4 regions of the Alcanivorax sp. MD8A genome follow, and region 1 is predicted to be linked to each of the others. Evidence: predicted binding sites of a transcription regulator. Region 1 holds the regulator's gene; each other region holds the start of a gene.
What was found. The regulator sigma-54, encoded in region 1, starts transcription at its own class of promoters, with help from an activator protein. The targets are predictions, from matches to a motif close to TGGCACNNNNNTTGCTNT.

Region 1 (5,515 bases):
CAGCAAAAACAGAATGACGAGGCCGATGCCTCCGGATCGGAGTCCGGATCCCCATGACACATTTGCGCGCTCACCACCTGGCCAAAAGCTACAAAGGTCGCCGGGTTATCGAAGATGTTTCCCTGGATGTGGAAGCTGGCCAGATCGTCGGCCTGCTCGGCCCCAATGGGGCAGGCAAGACCACCTGCTTCTACATGATTGTCGGGCTGGTGGAAGCCGATGCCGGCCGCATCGAAATCAATGATGGCGACATCACCCACCTGCCCATGCACGGCCGCGCCAAACGTGGCATCGGGTACTTGCCCCAGGAAGCCAGCATTTTTCGCCGCCTGACGGTGGAAGAGAACATCATGGCCATTCTGGAAACCCGCAAGGAACTGAGCAAGCAGGAACGCCATGAACGCATGGAAAACCTGCTCAAGGAATTCCACATCACCCATATCCGCGATTCGCTCGGCATGAGCCTGTCCGGCGGTGAGCGCCGTCGGGCCGAAATCGCCCGCGGCCTGGCCACCGACCCGGATTTCATCCTGCTGGATGAGCCCTTCGCCGGGGTCGACCCCATCTCGGTCAACGATATCAAGAGCATCATTCGTCAGTTGAAGGAGCGCGGCATCGGGGTGTTGATCACCGACCACAACGTGCGCGAAACCCTGGACATCTGCGACACCGCCTACATCGTCAGCGCCGGCCACATCATTGCCTCCGGCGACGCCGACACCATCCTCTCGAACCAGCAGGTTCGGGATGTGTATCTGGGGGCGGACTTTAGGCTGTAAGAGCCAGGGGTGAGTGAACAGTTAACAGTGAATAGGCTAACAGCGGCGCGGAATAGTCCCGGGGTTTTCCGAACGCCAGAAGCCGCGCCAAGCCCCCGGCCGCGGCCATCAACACCCGAAAAAAGCAGCAAACCAGCCCGCGCACTATTCACTGTTAACTCTTCAGGCTCCTACCACACAACAACCACTGGCACAATTATTGCTAGAGAGAGTTTGAAGCTGTTATTCTCGGGTTTTTGGGGACCACACCAATCCGAGCAGTATGAAGCCCACACTACAACTACAAATCGGCCAACAGCTGACCATGACGCCTCAGCTGCAGCAGGCAATTCGCCTGCTGCAGCTGTCCACGCTGGATCTCAGGCAGGAGATCCAGCAGGCGGTTGAAAGCAATCCCCTGCTGGAACTGGCTGACGACTTTGGCGACGACGCCCTGCCTGAACATGACGAGGAACGTCAGGACATGGACGCAGAGCGTGATGACGCTCTGGAAGAGTTTGTCGACGGTGAACCCGGTGTCGACACCGAGTGGGATGACGTCTACTCAGGCCAAAGCAGCGCCTCTGCTTCTCTGCCGGATGACGCCGACGACTGGCAGCAACGGCACACTGTTTCCGGCAATCTGCATGACCACTTGCACTGGCAGCTGAACCTGACTCCCATGAGCGATGTGGACCGACTCATCGCCACCACCATAATTGAATCCCTGGATGATCGCGGCTACATGACCGTGAGCATCGATGACATTGTCGCCATGATGAATGTCCAGGAAGGGCTGCCAGACGATGAACCCATCGAAGCCGACGAAGTGCTGGCCGTTCAGCACCGCCTGCAGCAATTTGATCCGGTCGGCGTCGCCAGCATTAATCTGGCGGACTGCCTGGGTGTGCAGCTGCGTCAGCTGGAATCCGACACTCCCTTCCTGCCGTTTGCGCTGGCTCTGCTGGACCACCTTGAGCTACTGGAAAAACACGACTACGCCGCGTTGCGCAAGGTTCTACAGCTCTCCGAACAGGAACTGCTGGATGCCCTGTCCCTGATCCGTACCCTGGATCCAGCCCCCGGTGAGCAAATCGGTGAAAGCCAGGTCGATTATGCGGTGCCGGATGTCATCGTCCGCCAGCACCAGGGTCGCTGGCACGTCAGCCTCAACGACGACATCCTCCCCAAGGTCAACCTGCAGCAGCAATACGCTGCCATCGCCCGCAAGACCAGCGGTGAGGACGGTCAATACCTGAAAAACTGTGTTCAGGAGGCCAAATGGTTCATCAAGAGCCTGCAAAGCCGCCACGACACCCTGCTAAAAGTCGCCACCCGCATTGTTGAAGTGCAGCAGGATTTCTTCGACTACGGCGAAGAGGCCATGAAACCCCTGGTACTGGCCGATATTGCTGACGCCGTCGAGATGCATGAATCGACCATCAGTCGGGTCACCAACCAGAAGTACATGACCACACCCCGCGGCGTCTTTGAGCTGAAATATTTCTTTTCCAGTCACGTAGGAACAGATGGCGGAGGTGAGTGTTCCTCCACCGCTATTCGTGCCATTATTAAGAAGCTGGTCGCCGCCGAGAACCCTCGCAAGCCGCTCAGCGACAACAAGCTAGCCAGCTTGCTGAACGAGCAGGGGATCAACGTGGCGCGCCGGACCGTCGCCAAGTATCGTGAGGCGATGAGAATACCGTCATCCAGCGCCCGCAAGCGTTTGGTGTAGGCGCCTGGGACGGCCCATAAGCAGGTAAAGGAGCCAGCCATGCAAATTAATATCAGCGGTCATCACCTGGAAGTTACCGATGCTTTGCGCACCTACGTGGGCGACAAATTCTCCCGCCTGGAGCGCCATTTCGACCAGATCACCAGTGTCCAGGTGATCCTTTCCCCGGAACCCAAGACGCACAAGGCAGAATCCACGATCCATATCTCCGGGGCAGACCTGTTCGCCACCGCTGAAGCCGACGATATGTACGCGGCCATCGACAAGCTGACCGCCAAGCTCGATCGCCAGATTCTTAAACACAAGGAAAAGGCCGTTAACCACAAACACGGCCACTAAACCGAAACGACCATTATGCGAGTTCGCGAACTTCTCACCGAAGCACGCACCCACAACGGGGTGCAGGCCAGCAGCAAGAAGCAGCTGCTGGATCAGGTGGCACAGCTGGCTGCGGCCGGCTGTGACAGCCTCAAGGAACAGGAGGTATTCGATGCGCTGGTAGCCCGGGAAAAACTGGGCTCCACCGGCATCGGGGAAGGCATTGCCATTCCCCACTGCCGGCTTGGCAATTGCGAACAAGCCATCGGATTACTCTTGAAACTCGACACCCCCATTGATTTTGACGCCGTTGACGGGCGCCCTGTGGATCTGGTGTTTGTGTTGCTGGTTCCACAAGACAACCCGGAACAGCACCTGAAAACACTCAGCCATCTGGCCAGTCTCTTCAACGACGACAGCTACAGGGATGAACTGCGCGTCAGCAGCGATAATCACAAGCTGTACCTGACCGCCGTGGAATCCGAGGCGGAACTGCGGTTGGCCTCGTGACGACAAGCACCCAGTTCACCCGCCCATGACCCCAACGCCTTGCGTGCAGCCCGATCATGAAACTGACCATCATTAGCGGACGATCCGGGTCCGGCAAATCTACTGCGATTCAGGCCCTTGAAGACCAGGGCTACTATTGCGTGGATAACCTCCCCGTAGGCATGCTGCCCACGCTGGCGCAGCAACTCAGCGAAGGGGAGGCCCCCATCGGACATGTGGCGGTGGGCATTGATGCCCGAAACCTGCCTGCCCAGTTGCTCGCCTTCGACAATATTCTTGATGCACTGAAACAGCAGCAGATCAGCAGCGAAATCATCTATCTGGATGCTGACGACAACACGCTGTTAAAACGATTCAGCGCCACCCGCCGCCGCCACCCGCTGGCCACCGATCAACGCGCCCTTGAAGACGCCATTGCCCACGAGAAAGAGCTGCTGGCCAATATTCGTCAACGGGCAGATCTGGTCATCGATAGCAGCAATCACGAAGTACACAGCCTGCGCACCCTGATGCGCGAGCGGGTTGCCCAACGCCGCAACGCCCTCTCCCTGCAAGTGGAGTCGTTCGGCTTCAAGAATGGCCTCCCCACAGACGCTGACTTTGTCTTTGACGTGCGCATCCTGCCCAACCCCCACTGGCATCCGGATCTGCGCCCGTTGACCGGGCGCGACCAGGGGGTGATCGACTTTCTGCAAAAGCATGACATCAGCCACAACATGCTGGATGACATCGCCTCTTTTGTTCAGAAATGGCTGAGTGCCTTTGCCAATAGTGATCGCAGCTATGTCACCGTCGCTATCGGCTGTACCGGCGGCCAACACCGCTCCGTGTACATGACCGAACAACTTGCCACGCGTTTACGCGAGCAAGGCATTACCCTGCAGATCCGGCACCGCGAACTGGGATCCCGTTGAATGATCGAAAAGTCTCTGGATGTGATCAACAAGCTTGGCCTGCACGCCCGTGCTGCCGCCAAGGTTGTCAGCGTCGCCTCCCGCTATGACAGCGCTATTCACGTCCTACACAAGGGCAACCGCATTGATGCAAAAAGCATCATGGGCCTTCTTATGCTAGGCGCAGCCAAAGGCAGTCAAGTCACCTTTCAGGTCGAAGGCGATGACGAAGACGCCGCCATGGCAGAACTGGAAGACCTGTTTGCAAGGATGTTCGACGAGGGAGAGTGAACGACAGTTAACCGTGAATAGTGAACAGTTGAAAAATCAAGTACCACAGACTCTGAAGGACTGTTACTGTGTGATCATCCCAGCCAAGCAGCAGCACGTTTTGTTTTCGCTGTTAACTCTTCACTGTTAACTGTTAACTGATTTCCATGCCCGCCGACAGCAGCCGCAGCCAGCAACATCTCAAAGCCATCAACCGCGCCCTGGCCAGCGGGACCTATACGCAGGTCCGGCAGCTGATCAATAACCTGCCCGGCGCAGAGGCCGCTCACCTGATTGAATCTTCCCCTCCTCGCGAGCGGGAAATTCTCTGGCAGCTTCTCAGCAAGGAACAGGAAACCGAAGTCCTGCAATACCTGGGCGAAGAAGTCCGGGTTGAGCTGCTGCGTAATCTCAGCACCGATGAGCTGGTGGCACTGGTTGAGGAACTGGACACCGACGATCTAGCGGATTTGCTGCAGGAACTGCCAGACCATGTTACCAGCCAGGTGATGGCCAGCCTCGACGAACAGAATCGCGAGCGGCTGGAGCATGTGATGAGCTACCCGGAGGATACCGCCGGGGGCTTGATGAACACCGACGTGATCACCGTAAGACCGGAGATCACCTTCGAAGTGGTACAACGCTACCTGCGCTTGCGCGGCGACATCCCCCGCACCACCGATAACCTGGCCGTGGTCAACCGGAAAAACCAGTTCATTGGGCTGTTACCTCTGACCAAGGTGCTGATCAGCGACCCGGGCACCACAGTGCGCGAAGCCATGATCACCGATATTCAGTCTATCCCGGCCACCCTGCCCGCCCATGACGTGGCCAAGATCTTTGAGCGCCACGACCTGGTGACAGCCCCCGTCATCGACGACGAAGGGATGCTGGTCGGCCGTATCACCATTGATGACGTGGTTGACGTGATCATGGAAGAAGCCGACCACTCCTTGATGAGTATGGCGGGTCTGGACGATGACGAGGACACCTTCGGCTCGGTTTGGCAAACCGCCCGCCGCAGAGCGCTG
Region 2 (5,515 bases), on a different contig from region 1:
TAGAAGCCGAACAGCAGGGCGAAGACAATCAGGCCCAGCATCTGGCCATTGGCGGCGGCTTGTACCAGGTTGGGTGGCAGCATCTGTAGCAGGATGGCGGTAAAGTCTCCGGCTCCACGGCCTTCGATCTTTTCCATGACGGTGCCGGTGTCACGGGCGAGCCCCAGCAGGTCTTTCGCCGGCTCACCGTCAATGATCCCGGGGGTGAACAGGTTAACCAGCAGCAAACCGGTGAGCACAGCGGCCAGGGTGGTCATCATGTACAGCCCCACGGTCTTCATGCCCATGCGGCCCAGATTCTTCCCGCCCCCCACGCCGACCATGCCACTTATGATGGCGGTGACGATGAGCGGAACCACCACCATCTTGAGCGCATTGATAAACAGGGTGCCGACCAGATCGTAGCTGGCCAATACCGGCACACCGAGCAGGGTACTCTGTTCCTGGGTGACGGCGCCAAGTGCTGCGCCAATCAGCATGGCAAGAAAAATCTGGTGATGTAGCTTCATGCTTTCCCCCTGTCATCCGGACATGAACCCAAGAGTAACGGATATCAGGCCCGGTAACAGTGGGGCAGCTCACCGTTGCAGCGTCGCGAACAAGGCGTTGCTGCAGCGTGGGCAGATTCTGAGCCTACATCAGGGATGTCAGTGCCTCCCTGGACTGGACTTTGCTGCCAGCCATCCGGTAGGCGTCACGCAATAGCCGGTCTGCTTCCACCGGTCCCTGTCGTTCACAGAGAATCACGTAGGCATTGTTCAGCTGCTGTCGGAGACTGGCCAACGGCAGGCCTGCCAGGTGGCGACTGGGGTTCTGCAACCAGTATTCGAGTGTCAGCCGCGCTTCAGGTCCGGTCTGATGGCTACGCAACTGGGCGGCAAGATCAAGACGAAACTGGTTGGCGGTATGCGTATCCATCTGTGCCCAGAGACTTTCCACCAGTACCTGAAAGGCCTGGGTGCAGGGGTGGTGGTCCTCGCTGGGAGTCTGTTGGGCAAGAGGATCGCTGGCCAGCTCCTTGTCAGAAAGTGTCATGGCCTGCACCAGACTCATATGGATCTGGTGTCGTCTCTCGGCCAGGTCGAACAATCCACACAGGTCGCTGACAAAGCCTTGCAGGCTGAAGCGGGGTCGCTCTGCATAATGCTGCTGCCAGTGGCTAACCGCTTCCATAAGCAGCGTTTCGTTCATGTAAGGGGTGAGCCCTGTGACGATGGCGCGCCGACGGCGCTGTAGCTCCTGACTCATGGACGGTTCTCCACGGTTCGAGCCAGGCTCGCGTCATACAGTGAGTTTTGCGGGAATTCCGGGTACCCGGTTTCGGCGTGCTCGCTCAGATCCAGCCCCCGTTGTTCATGCAGTGCTGGCGCTCGCAGCCCGGCGATCACCGATACCGCAAGATACATGATCAGTGCAGCGAAGAAGGCCCAACAGAAGGCCACGACAATCCCCAGCAGTTGCACAGTGATGCGTTCGGGGTTGAACAGATCACCGTCATAGAACAGGCCTGCAGCCAGCGTACCCCAGGCTCCGGCAAAGGCATGTACGGGAACCGCGCCAACCACATCGTCGAGACGCATGCTCAGCATCAGTCGGGCGCCCAATGCTGCCAGGGCACCGGCGACAAGCCCTGTGAGTACGGCAAAGCCGGGTGACATCACGGCACAGCCAGCGGTGACGGCGACCAGCCCCGCCAGGCTGCCGTTGACGGTTTCGGTGAGCAGTACCGGACGGCGGCTTAGCATCCGGTACAGCGTGCTGCCCACGGCGCCTGCAGCCGCGGCCAGCTGGGTGTTCAGGTTGACCCGGGCAATGTCTACGCTGGCCGAGAGCGTAGAGCCGCCGTTGAAGCCGAACCAGCCGAACCAGAGAATAAAACCGCCCAGCGCAACATAGGACAGGTTGTGACCGGGCAGGTCTCGGGGTTTACCGTTCTTGTCGAAGCGTCCCAGCCGTGGCCCCAGCACCAGGACACCGGCCAGCGCGCACCAGCCGCCAATACTGTGGACCACCGTGGAGCCCGCAAAATCAATGAACCCCAGCTCGGCCAGCCAGCCATTACTGTTCCAGGCCCAGTTTCCATAGAGGGGGTAAATCACCCCGGTAATCACAACGGCGCCACACAGGTAGCCCACATAGCGGGTACGCTCGGCCATGGCGCCAGAGGCAATGGTGGCTGCGGTCGCGGCGAACATGATCTGGAACAGCAGCATGGCCCAGGTGGTGCTGTCGGCCTGACTCAGCATGAAGCCATCTTCGCCAAACCAGCCGGTGCTGCTGGTGCCGAACATCAGGCCGTAGCCGATTGCCCAGAACACCAGTGTGCCGACGCAGAGGTCCATGTAATTCTTCATCACTACATTGAGTGAGTTCTTGGCCCGGCTCAGGCCGCTCTCCAGTAGTGCAAAACCCGCCTGCATGAAAAACACCAGGGCCGCTGCCACGGCGATCCACACGGTGTCGGTGGCTGTCAGGGAATCGGCCTGGGCCAGGCCGGGCAGAAGCAGTAGAGCAAGGCTGTGTTTGCATCGCACTCGCATAGATTGAACCCTATTCGTGGTTGTCGGACGAGGAGGGCAACTGCAACGGTTGTGCCAGAGACAAAATCGCGGGGATTGTGGTGGGAGTTAGTTCTTTATTACTAATTGGGGCACCATTCTGGTGCCCTGGGGAATTGGTGGTGCACGGTGTTGCACTATGCTGTGACATCCATCGGTTGGCATAGCGCCTGGACGAGCTGGTACTGCCGGTCAGTGAGCTTCTGGACGGACAGGCGCGGCCGTACCACCAGTTCCATGTCGGCAAACTCGGGGTTCTGTTTAAGCAGTTTCAGGTACACCGGGTTCGCATAGCGCGCCCTGAAAGCGATGTCGACCTGATACCAGCGTGGATCAATCTGGGTACTACGGGCATCGAAGCCCGGGTGATCAGGCAGGAATTGACTGGGGTCCGGGTAGGCGGCTCGGGTCACTTGAGCCTCGCCGACAATGGCCGGCCTGGCACAGCTGGAATGATAGATCAGCACACTGTCGCCGACTTTCATCTCGTCGCGGATACGGTTGCGGGCTTGAAAGTTACGCACGCCGTCCCAGCCGGTGGTGCCCTTTGGTGACTGCGCCAGATCCTCGATGCTGAACGAATCGGGCTCGGTTTTGAGTAACCAGATGGTTTGGCTCACAGGGGCTCCGGTGGGTGTTTTTCCAGAAGGAGCTGCTGAGCCTGCTTGACCGAGTCGCAAATGTAAACCGGGAATTGAGGCTGATTCAGTTTTAGCATCATGTTGGCGAAAGTGCGGTTCAGCACATTTTGCAGCACCAACACCTTGGCCTCGGTGATCTCGGCAAAGTCCTTTCCGCAGGCGTAGCGACTGGCATTGAAGTCCAGACCCTTGATACGCCCCACGTAAATGGCCAGCTGTTTTCGCTGTGGCTGACGCTGAAACAGGGCGAGTCGCTGACGGTAAATGGACAGCTCCAATGCCATGTCAACCTGGGTATCATTTTTTATATCTACCATGACGAAGTGACCGTCCTGGTAGACTCTGGCTGCACTTTTCATGCGTATCCTTTCATATTCGTGACAGGCGTTTATACCGGATTCTGTGATAATCTTCAGCGCCTGTTAACGGGAGGATTGCGGTGATCAGTAGCGAACTCATCCATGAAGCCAGTGACGCGCTGCATACCGTGCGTGACTGTCTGCGTTTTGGCGAAAGCCGGCTGCGTGCCGGAGACATCTTTTTGGGGCACGGTACCGATGATCCATGGGATGAAGCCCTCGCCCTCTTGATGAAGGTACTCCACTTGCCGCAGGATGCCGACCCCAGAATTCTTGAGGCGCGTTTGTTGCCCACTGAAGTGCGTGAATACCTGGCATTGCTGGCGAAACGGGTTAACGAGAAAGTGCCTGTGCCTTATTTGACCGGCGAGGCCTGGTTCTGTGGCTTGCCCTTTATCGTGGATGAACGGGTGCTGATCCCGCGCTCGCCGCTGGCCGAGCTGATTGAGCAGTCGTTTGCGCCCTGGCTGGACCCTGAGCAGGTGCATTCGGTGCTCGATTTGTGTACCGGAAGTGGCTGTATCGCCATCGCCTGTGCCTATGCCTTCGAGCATGCCCGGGTCGATGGCAGTGACATCAGCGAAGATGCACTGGCGGTGTTTGAAGAGAATATTGCCCGCCACGGTATGGAAGGGCAGGTGCAGCCAATATGCTCGGATGGCTTGAGTGCGGTGCAGGGGCCCTATGATTTGATCGTGTCCAATCCTCCTTACGTGGATGCCCTGGATATGGCCAACCTTCCGGGGGAATACCGTCATGAGCCCGAGTTGGCTCTGGCTTCAGGGGATGATGGCCTGGATTTCACCCGGCGATTGCTGCGTGAGGCGCCGGAGCATCTGACGGAGCAGGGTGTGCTGATCGTTGAAGTGGGCAACAGCGATGAAGCCATGATGCTGGCGTGGCCTGAAGTGCCGTTTTTCTGGTTTGAGTTCGAGCGTGGCGGCCACGGGGTATTCATGCTTACCCGCCAACAGCTGTTAGAATACCGCCACGTGTTTAGTGCGTGAGCTTCGGTGTCTGAATAAACGAGGCTTATGCTCGCTGCCAGCCACATCTATGTTGGCTGCAGTTACTGTATAAATTAAGGAAGTCGCATGTCCGGCAACAGTTTTGGTGAGCGTTTTCGCATCACGACCTTTGGTGAAAGTCATGGCCTGGCGCTGGGGGCCATCGTGGATGGTTGCCCGCCAGGGCTGGAAATCAGTGAAGAAGATTTGCAAGTAGAGTTGGACCGCCGCAAGCCGGGCACCAGCCGCTATACCACCCAGCGCCGCGAACCTGACCAGGTGAAAATCCTGTCCGGGGTATTTGAAGGCAAGACCACGGGCACGTCGATTGGTCTGTTGATTGAAAATACCGACCAGAAGTCCAAGGACTATTCCAATATCGCCGGGACATTCCGCCCTGGTCATGCAGATTACACTTACACCCAGAAATACGGTTTCCGCGATTATCGTGGGGGCGGTCGCTCATCAGCCCGTGAAACGGCCATGCGGGTGGCTGCTGGCGCCATAGCACGCAAATTTCTGGAGCAGCGTCTGGGGATCCGGCTCTACGGGGGCTGTACCCAGATTGGTGATGTGAAAGCGGAACGCTTTGATTGGTCGCAAGTGAACAGCAATCCTTTCTTCTTTCCGGATGCTGATCAGGTTCCCGCCCTGGAATCCCTGATCAACGACCTTCGCAAGAATGGCTCGTCGATCGGCGCCCGGGTGGAGGTGTTTGCCGACGGGGTCCCGCCGGGTTGGGGGGAGCCGGTGTTCGACCGCATCGATGCCGATCTTGCCAAGGCCATGATGTCGATTAACGCCGTTAAGGGTGTGGAAGTGGGTGACGGTTTTGCGGTCGTCAATCAGCGCGGGGAACAGCACCGTGATGAAATGACGCCACAAGGCTTTCTCAGCAACCATGCCGGTGGCGTGCTTGGTGGAATCAGTTCGGGGCAGACGATCCGGGT
Region 3 (5,515 bases), on a different contig from region 1:
TGTTTCTGCTTAGCCCCGCCAGCCACGCGGAGCAAAGCTGCGCCGCGGCACTGGATGTCACGGTGCGCAAGCTGCACTCGGACAAGCAGCTTGATCTGTGCGAAATGACCCGCAACCGCACCACACTGGTCGTCAATACCGCCAGCCAATGTGGCTACACCGGGCAATTCAAAGGGCTGGAAGCCCTGTACAAGGCCTACAAGGAAGATGGCCTGGTGATCGTCGGCTTTCCGTCCAACGACTTTAACCAGGAGCTGGGCAGCGAATCCGCCGTCGCCGACATTTGCTATATCAACTACGGGGTCACCTTCCCCATGGCCGCCACCAGCTCGGTGAAAGGTGATCAGGCCAACGCCGTGTTCCAGGTGCTCAATGCCGCCACGCAAGCGCCGGGCTGGAACTTCAACAAGTATCTGGTTTCTGCCAACGGTGATGTCATCACACACTTCCCCTCCTCTGCCCAACCCCGCGGAGGAGAGCTGGAAACCGCCATTCGCCAGGCACTCGGCAAACCACCCGAGGGCCAGTAGCCGCCTGCGGCGGACCCTGATATGGTGGATAATTCCACTCACAACCTGGGATCAGTCCCGTGAAGGTTCGTAATAGCAAGGAAATACAGCGTCATCGCCTGGAACGCGATATGCAACGATTCCTGGCAGAAGGTGGATCCATTCAGGAGGTCGCCTCCGGCGTCAGTGGTGCCGACCCCATCAGCGGCAAGGGCCACCAGACGGTGCTGTTCAACGGCCCCAAAGAGCCTCGTCGCACCGACCTGACCCAGGTTGCAGCCACCATTGATTCACGCAAGGAAGCGCGAAAACACAAGCCAAAACGCCAGCGTCTGGCCCCCCGACCACGTCGCAAGCTGGTCTACGATGATTTTGGCGAACCCCTGCGCTGGGTATGGCAGGAAAACTGATTCAACCACTTTGTTAATCTTGAAAGAGGACAGGCAATGAAACGGCTAGGGCTGTGGTTCGTGCTATTGGTCTTGGGGCAAACCGTGCAGGCGGACATCATCGAAACGCAAATCACTCTCCCCGACAATCTGGGTACCGGGGTGATGTACCTGAACGACAAACAGAAAAACCCCTCCGCAGGCGTGATCGTTATCCACGAATGGTGGGGGCTGAACGACTACGCCCGTGCCCGTGCCCGCATGCTCGCCAAACAAGGCTATGCAGCGTTGGCCATCGACATGTATGGCACCGGCAAGGTGGCCACCCACCCCAAAGACGCCAAGGCCTTCATGGAAGCCGCCATGGCGGACCCTGAAAAGATGAATCAACGTTTCCAGGCCGCCCGCACCCTGATGCTTAAACAACAGCAGGTCGATCCGGCACGGCTGTATGCCATTGGCTACTGTTTTGGCGGAGGGGTGGTTCTGCATCAGGCGCGCAGGGGCACAGACCTGGCGGGTGTCGCCAGTTTCCACGGCAGCCTCGGCACAGAACAGCCCGCCAAGGCCGGCGAGGTCAAAGCCCGGGTGCTGGTGGCCACCGGTCAGGCCGATCCCATGGTGCCTGCCGAGCAGGTCAGTGGTTTTGTCTCCGAGATGACCGCCGCTGGCGTCGACCTGCAACTGCTCAGTTTTCCCGGCGTGAAGCACAGCTTTACCAACCCCGGTGCCGACGCAGTAGCAGAACGCTTTGACATGCCGGTGGGCTATGACGCCCATGCCGATCAGGCCAGCTGGGAGGCCCTGATGGACTTCCTTGCCGCCACCCCGGAATAAAGCACCAACACGGGGCATTCCCAACCCGAATGCCCCATTTTAAATCGCGCCTTCCCCTCAAACCTCCCCACCCCACCAGGCCCCAACAGCTAACCCGCTGAATTCCTTGGCAATGAAAAGGTTGGCACCCCACTTGCAGCACACTCCGTCGAGGAATCGAATGGCCACGCTGCCATCACGCACTCAATACAATTTGCACCAATAGACAGCTAGGGTTCCGGTCACCTGCTTCAGGGTGATGCCTGGTCCGAGAGCTGGCGACCTTCACAGACTGACTTGGCAGAAGGTTACACGGCGGGACAAAAGCCCGGGAGAGCACGATGACAGCAGTGTCATTGGATTCCTCTCCGTCCGTAGCCAAGGAGGTCTGACATGACCCGTTCCGTACGCAACACCGCTGCCGCCGCAGCACTTTCCCTGTTTGCCGTCCTGACCCCGGCCAGTGCCATGGCCAAAGACTCCTTCAGCATTTGCTGGTCCATCTATGTGGGCTGGATGCCCTGGGACTTCGGTGCCCAGCAGAAAATCGTCGACAAATGGGCTGACAAGTACGACATCGAGATCGACGTGGTGCAGATCAATGACTACGTGGAATCCATCAACCAGTACACCGCCGGTGCCTATGACGGCTGCGCCATGACCAACATGGACGCCCTCACCATTCCGGCTGCCGGCGGCGTGGACTCCACCGCCCTGATCGTGGGGGACTTCTCCAACGGCAACGACGGTGTGGTACTGAAAGGCACCGACAAGCTGGCCGATATCAAGGGCCAGAACGTGAACCTGGTAGAGCTGTCCGTTTCCCATTACCTGCTGGCCCGTGCCCTCGATACGGTTGGCCTGAGCGAGAAAGACCTGACGGTGGTGAACACCTCAGACGCCGATATGGTCTCAGCCTTCACTACGGACGATGTCACAGCGGTCGCTACCTGGAACCCGCTACTCAGCGAAATCACGGCCATGCCAGACAGTCACAAGGTGTTCGACTCGTCGAAGATTCCCGGTGAAATCATCGATCTGATGGTGGTCAACACCGACACCCTCAACGCCAACCCGGACTTCGGCAAGGCACTGACCGGTGCCTGGTACGAAATCATGGCCACCATGTCCGCCGACAACGAGGCAGGCAAGGCCGCCCGTACCTTCATGGCCAAAGCCTCTGGCACCGACCTGGCCGGCTATGAGGCGCAACTGGCCTCCACCCGCATGTTCTATCAGCCCAGCGAGGCCGTTGCCTTCGTCAACAGTGCTGAGCTGAAAGACACCATGCAGAAAGTCGCGGAGTTCTCGTTTGAGCACGGCCTGCTCGGCGAAGGCGCACCGGATGCGGGTTTTGTGGGCATCGAAACCCCGGCCGGGGTATTCGGTAGCGACAGCAACATCCAGCTGCGTTTCATCCCGGACTACATGGCCATGGCGGCCGACGGAACGCTGTAAGAGAAAAACGTCAGACGTCTGAAGCCGGGCGTCTGACGTCTAACAGGCTGTTAAACCACACCGGGATTCATCATGAAGAAACTGATCAACCGCCGACCCGGCAACGCCTTGAGCTGGGCGTTGGGGCTACTGCCATTCCTGCTGCTGATAGTCGCCTACATGGTGGCGTCTGATGCACGCTTGGCGGAGAACCCCAACGACAAGCTGCTGCCTGCACTGGACAGTTTTGTTCAGGCCATCGACCGCATGGCATTCGAACCCAGCAAACGCAGTGGTGAATATCTGCTTTGGGCCGATACGCTAGCCAGCCTGCAACGGCTCGGCATCGGTGTTGCCATTAGTGCCCTGGTAGCGGTGGTGGTCGGTATTGGCAATGGCACTATTCCGCTGGTGCGTTCCACCTTTTCGCCACTGGTAACCGGCCTCTCGCTGGTCCCACCCATGGCGATCCTGCCGGTGTTGTTCATTATTTTTGGTCTGGGCGAACTGGCCAAGGTCATGCTGATCATTATCGGGATTACCCCCTTCATGATCCGGGACCTGCAACAGCGAGCACGGGAAATTCCCGCCGAACAAATCATCAAGATGCAAACGCTGGGCGCCAATACCTGGCAGATCATCACCCGACTGGTGTGGCCACAACTGATGCCGCGACTGATCAGTGCGGTGCGCCTGTCACTGGGCCCGGCATGGCTGTTCCTGATTGCCGCAGAAGCCATCGCCGCGACGGAAGGGCTTGGCTACCGGATTTTTCTGGTGCGCCGGTATCTGGCCATGGATGTGATCTTGCCTTACGTGGTGTGGATCACTTTTCTGGCGTTTGTCATCGACTTTTTACTCAGCCGCTATTCGCAATGGCGCTACCCCTGGTTCCACCAGAAAGGGCACTAAGGAGCGATACCCATGGCGATTATCGAAATGAAAAACCTGTGGAAGGAATACGGCGATCAGGTCGTCCTGGAACGTCTTAACGCCACTGTCGAGGAGGGCGAGTTTGTCACCATTGTCGGCGCCTCCGGCTGTGGCAAGACCACCTTCCTCAAACTCTTGCTCGGCACCGAAGACGCCACCCGCGGCGAACTGCTGTTGGATGGCCAGCCTCTCCCGGCCGAACCTGACGCCAGCCGGGGCATCGTGTTCCAGCGTTACTCCGTGCTCAACCATCTCACCGCAGTGGAAAACGTGATGCTGGGAGGCGAGCTGGAAAGCAGTCGCTGGCTCGGTATCAGCGTAGGTAAAAAACGCAAACAGCTACGCAAGGATGCCCTGGAGATGCTCGAGTCCGTGGGACTCGGCCCGGCTGCCGACAAGTACCCTCATGAATTGTCCGGGGGCATGCAGCAACGTCTGGCGCTGGCCCAGGCACTGATCAAGCGTCCACGCATCCTGCTGCTGGACGAACCTTTTGGCGCACTGGATCCGGGCATTCGTGCCGACATGCACAAGCTGGTGCTGTCCCTGTGGAAATCCCAGCGCCTCACGGTGTTCATGATCACCCATGACATCACCGAAGGGTTTTATCTGGGCACCCGCCTGTGGGTCTTCGACAAACCCCGGCTGGATCCGCAAGCCCCCGGGGCCTATGGCGCCCGTGTGACTTATGACCTGCCGGTAGGCGATTGTGAGAACGGCACCCTGACCAGCATCAACCAGCGCGTGACCCGCACCAGTCGCGTGCTTAACGACACCCTCTGAAAGGCCAAGGAATTCATCATGAGCGACAGCCTTTACACCACCACCCTGCCCGGCAGCGCCCACTGGTCGCTGCGGGTGCGTCGCGGCATGCAGCTGCGCTTCACCGATCTGCAAGGCGGCGCCAATCTGGCCGTACTGATGTACAACCCGGAAGCCCTGCTGGAACGCTACAACGCACCGGATACCCTCAAGGGCCAACACACTTTCAAACTGACCCGGGGCAACTGCCTGTATTCCGATATGGGTCGGGTGTTCGCTTCTATTGTTGAGGATAATTTCGGTTGGCATGAAACCGTCTGCGGCACCCTCAGCGAAAAAACCTTGCAGCAGAAATACCCGGTGCGCTCCTACCAGGACCATCACAATCAGTGGACCCTGAGCGGTGAACACAGCTTCCTCACCGAGCTGGCCAAGTACGGCCTGACCGAGCGCGACATGGCAGCCAATTTGAATCTTTTTTCAAAAGTGGCCGCCGCCGATGACGGCAGTTTGCAGTTTGATCCTGAAGCAGCCAGCCCCGGAGCCAGCGTCACCCTGCGGTTTGAAATGGATACGCTGGTAATCCTGCACACCTGCCCACACCCGCTCAACCCGGCAACAGACTATCCCATGAAGCCGGTGCAGATAGACATGCTGAAAGCCGATCCG
Region 4 (5,515 bases), on a different contig from region 1:
CCACGGAAGTGGCTCGCCTGAGCTTCAGCAACTGGTATCCCAGCAGCGAGAGCGGTTACGTGTCGGTGGGCAAATATCTGGGCAAATGGATGCCGCTGGTGACCTGGGCGGCGGTGTATCCGGACGAGCTCGATGAGCAGTTGCCGGGTGCCCTCAATGATGGCCTGGCAGAGCGCCAGAAGAGTTGGACCGCAGGGTTACGTTATTCCCTGACGGATGCCATCGCACTGAAGGGGGAGTACAGCTACTACTATGATTTTTCGGATGAAGACGTGACGACCAATGGCTTTTTTGTCGTGACTGATGGCGGGGCGTTGGAAAACGATCATGCCAGCGTGGTACGTCTCAGTATGGATCTGGTTTTCTAGGGAGTGGAAAAAATGAAAAGTCTTCTGGTTGTCTTCTTTCTGCTCCTGACGGGTGCTGCACAGGCTGGCATCGTGGTAGTGGTTTCCAAAAGCAGTGATCTGGCAGGGTTGACCCGCAATGAAGTGCGTCAGATCTTTAATGGCCAGCTGAATCGGGTTGGCGAAGTGTCCGTGAAGCCGTTGGATATGCCGGTGGCCGCGAGCCAGCGGGAGCTGTTTTACCAGCGGGTCATGGGCAAGTCCGTAGAGCAGATGAAAAGCTACTGGGCACGCATGATCTTTACTGGCCGGGGTATGCCGCCGCGGGAAGTCTCCAGCGATAGGGAGATGACACTGTTGGTGGGGTCTGATCGGCATTTCATCGGTTACATGGACGAGGCCGATGTTACCTCGGATCTCAAAGTCGTGTTCCGGCCTTGAGAGACTGCTTTTCCCTGCTCCCTGCGAGGGGAGCAGGGGGAAAGCGTTTTAGGTTTTCCCTGTTGTGGTGGTCGTCCTGGTTGCCCCCTTGCCCTGAGCAGCAGTATATCGCTGTCTTCCTGACCGTCTGTTTTCCTACCCGTTTTGGGGTGCTTTTCCTCTGTTGGTGGTGTGGCTCTCATCGTAGACTGCTGCCATGAAACGACCCCTGCTTGTCTTGCTGCTGATTGCCCCGATTTATGTTCTGGCGGACTGCCGGGATCTTGCCCCCGATCGTGGCGTGCCGGTGGCCAGTGAGGGTGAATGGATGCTGGCAACCCTGAATCTGTGGCGTCTTCGTGATGCCGTCAAGGATGCGGATCTGGATTCCCCCTTGCCGCCCAAGCGGGTTGAGCAGCGTTTGGATGCCATTGCCCGATTCATCACGACACACCTGCAGGCCCCTCATGCGCTGGTGCTTCAGGAAGTGGAGAATCGCGCATTGCTGGATTCACTGGCTGAGCGGTTGACGGCCAGCGGTTATCGTTACCGTTCTGTGCTGATTGAAGGCAACGATCCTTCCGGCATGGATGTGGGCTTGCTGTACCGTGCGCCAGTGGTGTTGGAAAACCCCCGTGCCCTTTTTGCCGCAGAGCCATTTCAGGGGCACCCGCTTTATTCTCGTCCGCCATTACGGGTGTCGTTGCAAGCGCCCATGAAAGCGGATCTGGTGATAGTGCACCTGCGCAGTGCGCGTGATCTGGCCTCGTCGAGGGTGTTCGAGAAGCGCAGACGGCAGGCGGCACGTCTCGCACAATGGGTTGGCAATCAGACAGGGCCCGTGATCGTGGCGGGTGATTTCAACAGCACCTGGGGTGCCGGTCGCTTCTCGGACAGCTATCGGCAATTCGCGCTTGCCGGCCTGTTCAACGTTTGGCAGGCATTGGAACCCTCGGAGCGTTACTCCTACCGTTACCGCTGTCGCCCCCAGGCACTGGATCATGTCTGGTTGTCTCCCACGCTGAAACATCGTCTTAAAGCGGTAGCGGCCAGTCGCGGGAACGCCGGGCGCTACAAGAGCCTGTATGGAACAGATGGCGTATCACCAGTTTCTGATCACGATGCGCTGGTGGTGTATTTTGAGCGCTAGACGGTGAGTGTCGGAAGTCGGAGCGGGTAAACGTGCGTGGGGTGGGGTGGCGTATGTTGCATGAAGCAAGCATGCGTAAATCGGGTTAAAAAGACGCCGCGGGGTTGCTTGCGTGTTTGCGAGGACCAGGGAGAGCCCCGCGGCGTTGAAACAGTGGGCGGCAGTTGCCGCCCGAGATGCCGTGCAGTGCTTACAGCGGGAAGCTGTAGCCAACAACGAACAGCGGATCCTGCTCATCGGTAACCGGGGCAGCAGACTCGCTATCGACAACCTTGGACACAGTGAAGGTCAGGTTTTCGATGGGAGAGTAGCTCAGGTCAACGTGGGCATAGTCGCTGTCGTCAGCGTCGAACATGAACGCACCCGCAGTGATAGCGAACTTGTCGTATTCGTAACCCAGAGTCAGGTACAGGTCGTCACCGAAGTTCTCGTCTTCGGAATCGCTCAGATCGTTGGCGCTGACATAACCGGTCAGGCTGAAGCCTGCGACGCCTACGCTGGCAATCAGTTCAGCCAGCTCACCTGCGCCTACATCATCTTCCGGGTAAACGTAGGTCCAGTAGGAGATGTCGTAGCTCAGGCCACCTGCTTCGCCGCCGAAACCGGCATAGAAGTCAGTTTCAGTGGAAGTGGTGCCTGCAGAGTTAACAGAGGTACCAGCGGAGGATACCCAGGTACCGGCGTAGAAGCCTACGTCGGTGGTGAAATCCAGGCTGCCGGAAACGTTTGCAGTACCAGCAGACACGTCCTGACCACGCCACAGGTACATGCTGGCAATGCCCAGGCTACCGCTGATTTCTGCAGCAGCAATGGCAGGCGCCATTACGCTGGCAGCTGCAACCGCAGAGGCGATAACCGTTTTCTTCAGACCAAATACGTTCTTCATGTGCAACCCTCTTAACAAGTCTTAATTGTTCAAGTGTGCGCTAGTGGCGCACCGCCTATCAGGCTCGCATAAGCTATTGCAGAGAGCGTGCCAGTTTTTATTTTCTTTTTTAAAACAGAGGGTTGCTGTTTTGTTGGGGAGGAGGAAGGGGTGTAAAGAGGCTGCAATAGAGGTATTGGTGCACCGTTATTGTGCGGTGCACCAAATTGGTATGTTGTTTATGGGCATTCCCAGTCAACCCGGACGGCATCGGCAGACTGACCCTTGCTATCGGTAATGGATAGTCCGCACTGTGCCTGGCTGTAATTGAACACCGCTTGATAGTGCTCGCCAGCAACGGCCTCAAATTGCAGCGCGACCCGGCAGCGGTCGCGCTGGGTGCTGTTGGGATGTTTCTGGTTGTAGATGATACCGACCCGAGTCTGGCTGGAAGGGGCCAGAGTGGTGGTCACTTCCGTGCTCTTTTTCATGGTCTCAAGCAAGTCGTTGAGCGCGTCTCCGCCCATGGGTTTCTGGGCGATGGAGTACTCGGTGGACTGGAAGCCCTTGCCCGGAACACAGATAGCCGGTTGGGCCGCGGTATCGTTACTGGTAAAGGTGATCTGGGCTGTGTCGTCACCGTAGGGGGCCTGATAACCAAAGTTCTGGCAGCCTGCAAGGACCAGTACCAGAGCCGGAGCGAATCGTTTCATACCTGAAATTCCTGAGATCGGGTTTGGGCAAGTGTAAGCCAGTGAGCCTGATGACCCAACTGTGTGCATCAAAATGATGCAAATCCAGGGCCAGCTTCATGAAGTCTCACTATTGGTGGCTGAACCAGTGCTGTATTGCCTGATGGCTTAGCTGTTTACGCTCGGCAGGTGAGGGGAGCCAGTTTCCGGCATTGGCGGTCATGGCGGTGAGAAATTCGAACAACGGCAGATGTTGGCGCAGCACCCGGTGGTGGCGATGAGAGATTACCGGGTTGAAGTAGCCAAAGAAGTCGAGCATTTGCCGGGGATTCTTGCGCACCCAAAGCCAGGAGCCCATTTCCAGTGTAAAGGGCAGAAAGGTATGCGCTGGCGCTTTCTCTTGAGCGTCATCGTAGAGGTAGTCCCACAGGTCGCCATGAGTGGTGTAGTTAACGGACTGAGGTTCAATCAGGTAGGGGTGATGATGAGGGTAGGTGCCCTCCAGGGTTTGTTTAAGCCGGTAGACCTCGCCAATGTGTGGAATGGGCCTGTGGCTACGGGCGTAGCAGCACCATATTCTGTCCCGGCGCCCAAAGCCGCTGTGGCAATCAATGCTCATGGAGAAAGGCGCGGGAAACAACTTTTCCTGCACCACCCTGGCCACGGCCTGAGCTTCTGGCTCCATGGGGTCGCCGCTCTTTCCTCTGTACCAGGGAAGGTGTCGGGAAATGCGATGCCCACCTACCAGAAACGGTACCTTGCCCATGGCATCCACCGGGGCGTTACGCATTAGATCAACCCCGTTGGGATTGCTGCGGGTGCGGTTCCAGATGCCGCCGGGGTTGATCATCGGCATGAACACCAGCCGCACCTGCTCGAGTCGCCGGTGGAGCTGATCATCCCACTGCAAGCGATGGATAAGGCTATGCAGCCATGACATCAGAACCTGGCTGCCAATCCGTTCGACGCCGTGAACGCCACCGAAAAAACCAATCACCGGAGCCCGGGGAGCGGTGGATCCCATCTCGATAACTTTGATGGGCAGGCTGATCTTTCCCATGGGAACGTCATGAACGGTACTGACCCGCAAATGCCGTTTGCCATGCCGGATCAGGGATTCCAGCTCCAGCAGTTCCGGCAGGTGGCGTTGCAACAGGTAGAGTCGTTCTTCCATAGGCGGGGCAGGGCAGGAGCAGAATGTGTCGGAGAGGTTACTGCAGGGAGGTAACAGAAATGTGAAAGCTCACAGCTATCAGCTATCAGCTATCAGTTGTGAGCTGTGAGTTACAAGCTACAAGCTACGCTTGATTAGAAGGGAAATCCAAATAGTTCCGAGGTATTTTGAAGAACGGAAACGCCTTCCAGATCGTTGAGTTCGGCGCCAATAAATAACCCGAGCACCTAGTAGGAACGTAGCGCAGCGAAGTAACGCACGCAGTGCGGCCCCGAAGGGGTGAGCGAAGCGAATAACCATGCTTGCATGGCGAACCGAGCCTAGGCGAGGTATGGATTCCAGAGCTTATGAAAGACACGGCTCGCATTGCGAACCGAGCCCATGCGAGGAAAGGCACAACCTCAATCTTTTTTCCGCAGCCATCCATTATTGGTTCGCTGCTCGTTACTCGAAACTCCCTTCTGACACCTTTGCCTCGCTAGCGCTCGGATCGATTGCAGGCAAGCGCCTAAAGCTGGATGCAGAGAAAACGGGAGGTGCTTTCACCAAACCGTGACCATCCTGTCAGCGATCTGTCATTCGACAGGCATAGCGTGCTCTCAACGGGAATGATCAGAAACCTGGGAACGTCTGCGATGGCATCCACTCTGGATTCTGCTTTTACCTTACGGACCGGCGATATACTGCTGTTCTCCGGACGCGGGGTGACCAGTGAGGTTATTCGGCTGTTTACCCGAAGCCCCTGGAGCCACATTGGCATGGTGGTGCGACTGCCGGAATGCAGCGAACCGCTGGTGCTGGAGTCCACCACGTTGGGGGAGTCGGTAGATATTCGACTGGGGAAACCTGTCGCGGGGGTGTCACTGG

Region 2: A15D_RS04865 (ammonium transporter) is a predicted target of sigma-54. The motif match lies at 2,580-2,597, and genes of this name have one in related genera.
Region 3: A15D_RS03600 (putative urea ABC transporter substrate-binding protein) is a predicted target of sigma-54. The motif match lies at 1,858-1,875, and genes of this name have one in related genera.
Region 4: A15D_RS03360 (TorF family putative porin) is a predicted target of sigma-54. The motif match lies at 2,879-2,896, and genes of this name have one in related genera.

The regions. Positions count from the first base shown of each region.
Region 1 is NZ_AQOQ01000009.1:57,749-63,263, forward strand. Features, by position in the region: gene lptA (lipopolysaccharide transport periplasmic protein LptA) at 1-57, shown strand, start outside; gene lptB (LPS export ABC transporter ATP-binding protein) at 54-779, shown strand; gene A15D_RS06610 (RNA polymerase factor sigma-54) at 1,042-2,493, shown strand; gene hpf (ribosome hibernation-promoting factor, HPF/YfiA family) at 2,533-2,832, shown strand; gene ptsN (PTS IIA-like nitrogen regulatory protein PtsN) at 2,848-3,321, shown strand; gene rapZ (RNase adapter RapZ) at 3,378-4,235, shown strand; gene A15D_RS06630 (HPr family phosphocarrier protein) at 4,236-4,505, shown strand; gene mgtE (magnesium transporter) at 4,652-5,515, shown strand, end outside.
Region 2 is NZ_AQOQ01000006.1:82,601-88,115, reverse strand. Features, by position in the region: gene A15D_RS04875 (dicarboxylate/amino acid:cation symporter) at 1-509, opposite strand, end outside; gene A15D_RS04870 (hypothetical protein) at 634-1,248, opposite strand; gene A15D_RS04865 (ammonium transporter) at 1,245-2,540, opposite strand; gene A15D_RS04860 (EVE domain-containing protein) at 2,696-3,178, opposite strand; gene A15D_RS04855 (hypothetical protein) at 3,175-3,558, opposite strand; gene prmB (50S ribosomal protein L3 N(5)-glutamine methyltransferase) at 3,639-4,565, shown strand; gene aroC (chorismate synthase) at 4,653-5,515, shown strand, end outside.
Region 3 is NZ_AQOQ01000004.1:135,014-140,528, reverse strand. Features, by position in the region: gene A15D_RS03615 (glutathione peroxidase) at 1-530, shown strand, start outside; gene A15D_RS03610 (hypothetical protein) at 590-919, shown strand; gene A15D_RS03605 (dienelactone hydrolase family protein) at 956-1,735, shown strand; guanidine-I (ykkC/yxkD leader) riboswitch at 1,934-2,051, shown strand; gene A15D_RS03600 (putative urea ABC transporter substrate-binding protein) at 2,108-3,172, shown strand; gene A15D_RS03595 (ABC transporter permease) at 3,245-4,063, shown strand; gene A15D_RS03590 (ABC transporter ATP-binding protein) at 4,076-4,867, shown strand; gene A15D_RS03585 (urea amidolyase associated protein UAAP1) at 4,886-5,515, shown strand, end outside.
Region 4 is NZ_AQOQ01000004.1:82,275-87,789, forward strand. Features, by position in the region: gene A15D_RS03345 (hypothetical protein) at 1-368, shown strand, start outside; gene A15D_RS03350 (hypothetical protein) at 381-788, shown strand; gene A15D_RS03355 (endonuclease/exonuclease/phosphatase family protein) at 985-1,917, shown strand; gene A15D_RS03360 (TorF family putative porin) at 2,108-2,803, opposite strand; gene A15D_RS03365 (hypothetical protein) at 3,022-3,495, opposite strand; gene A15D_RS03370 (M14 family zinc carboxypeptidase) at 3,605-4,648, opposite strand.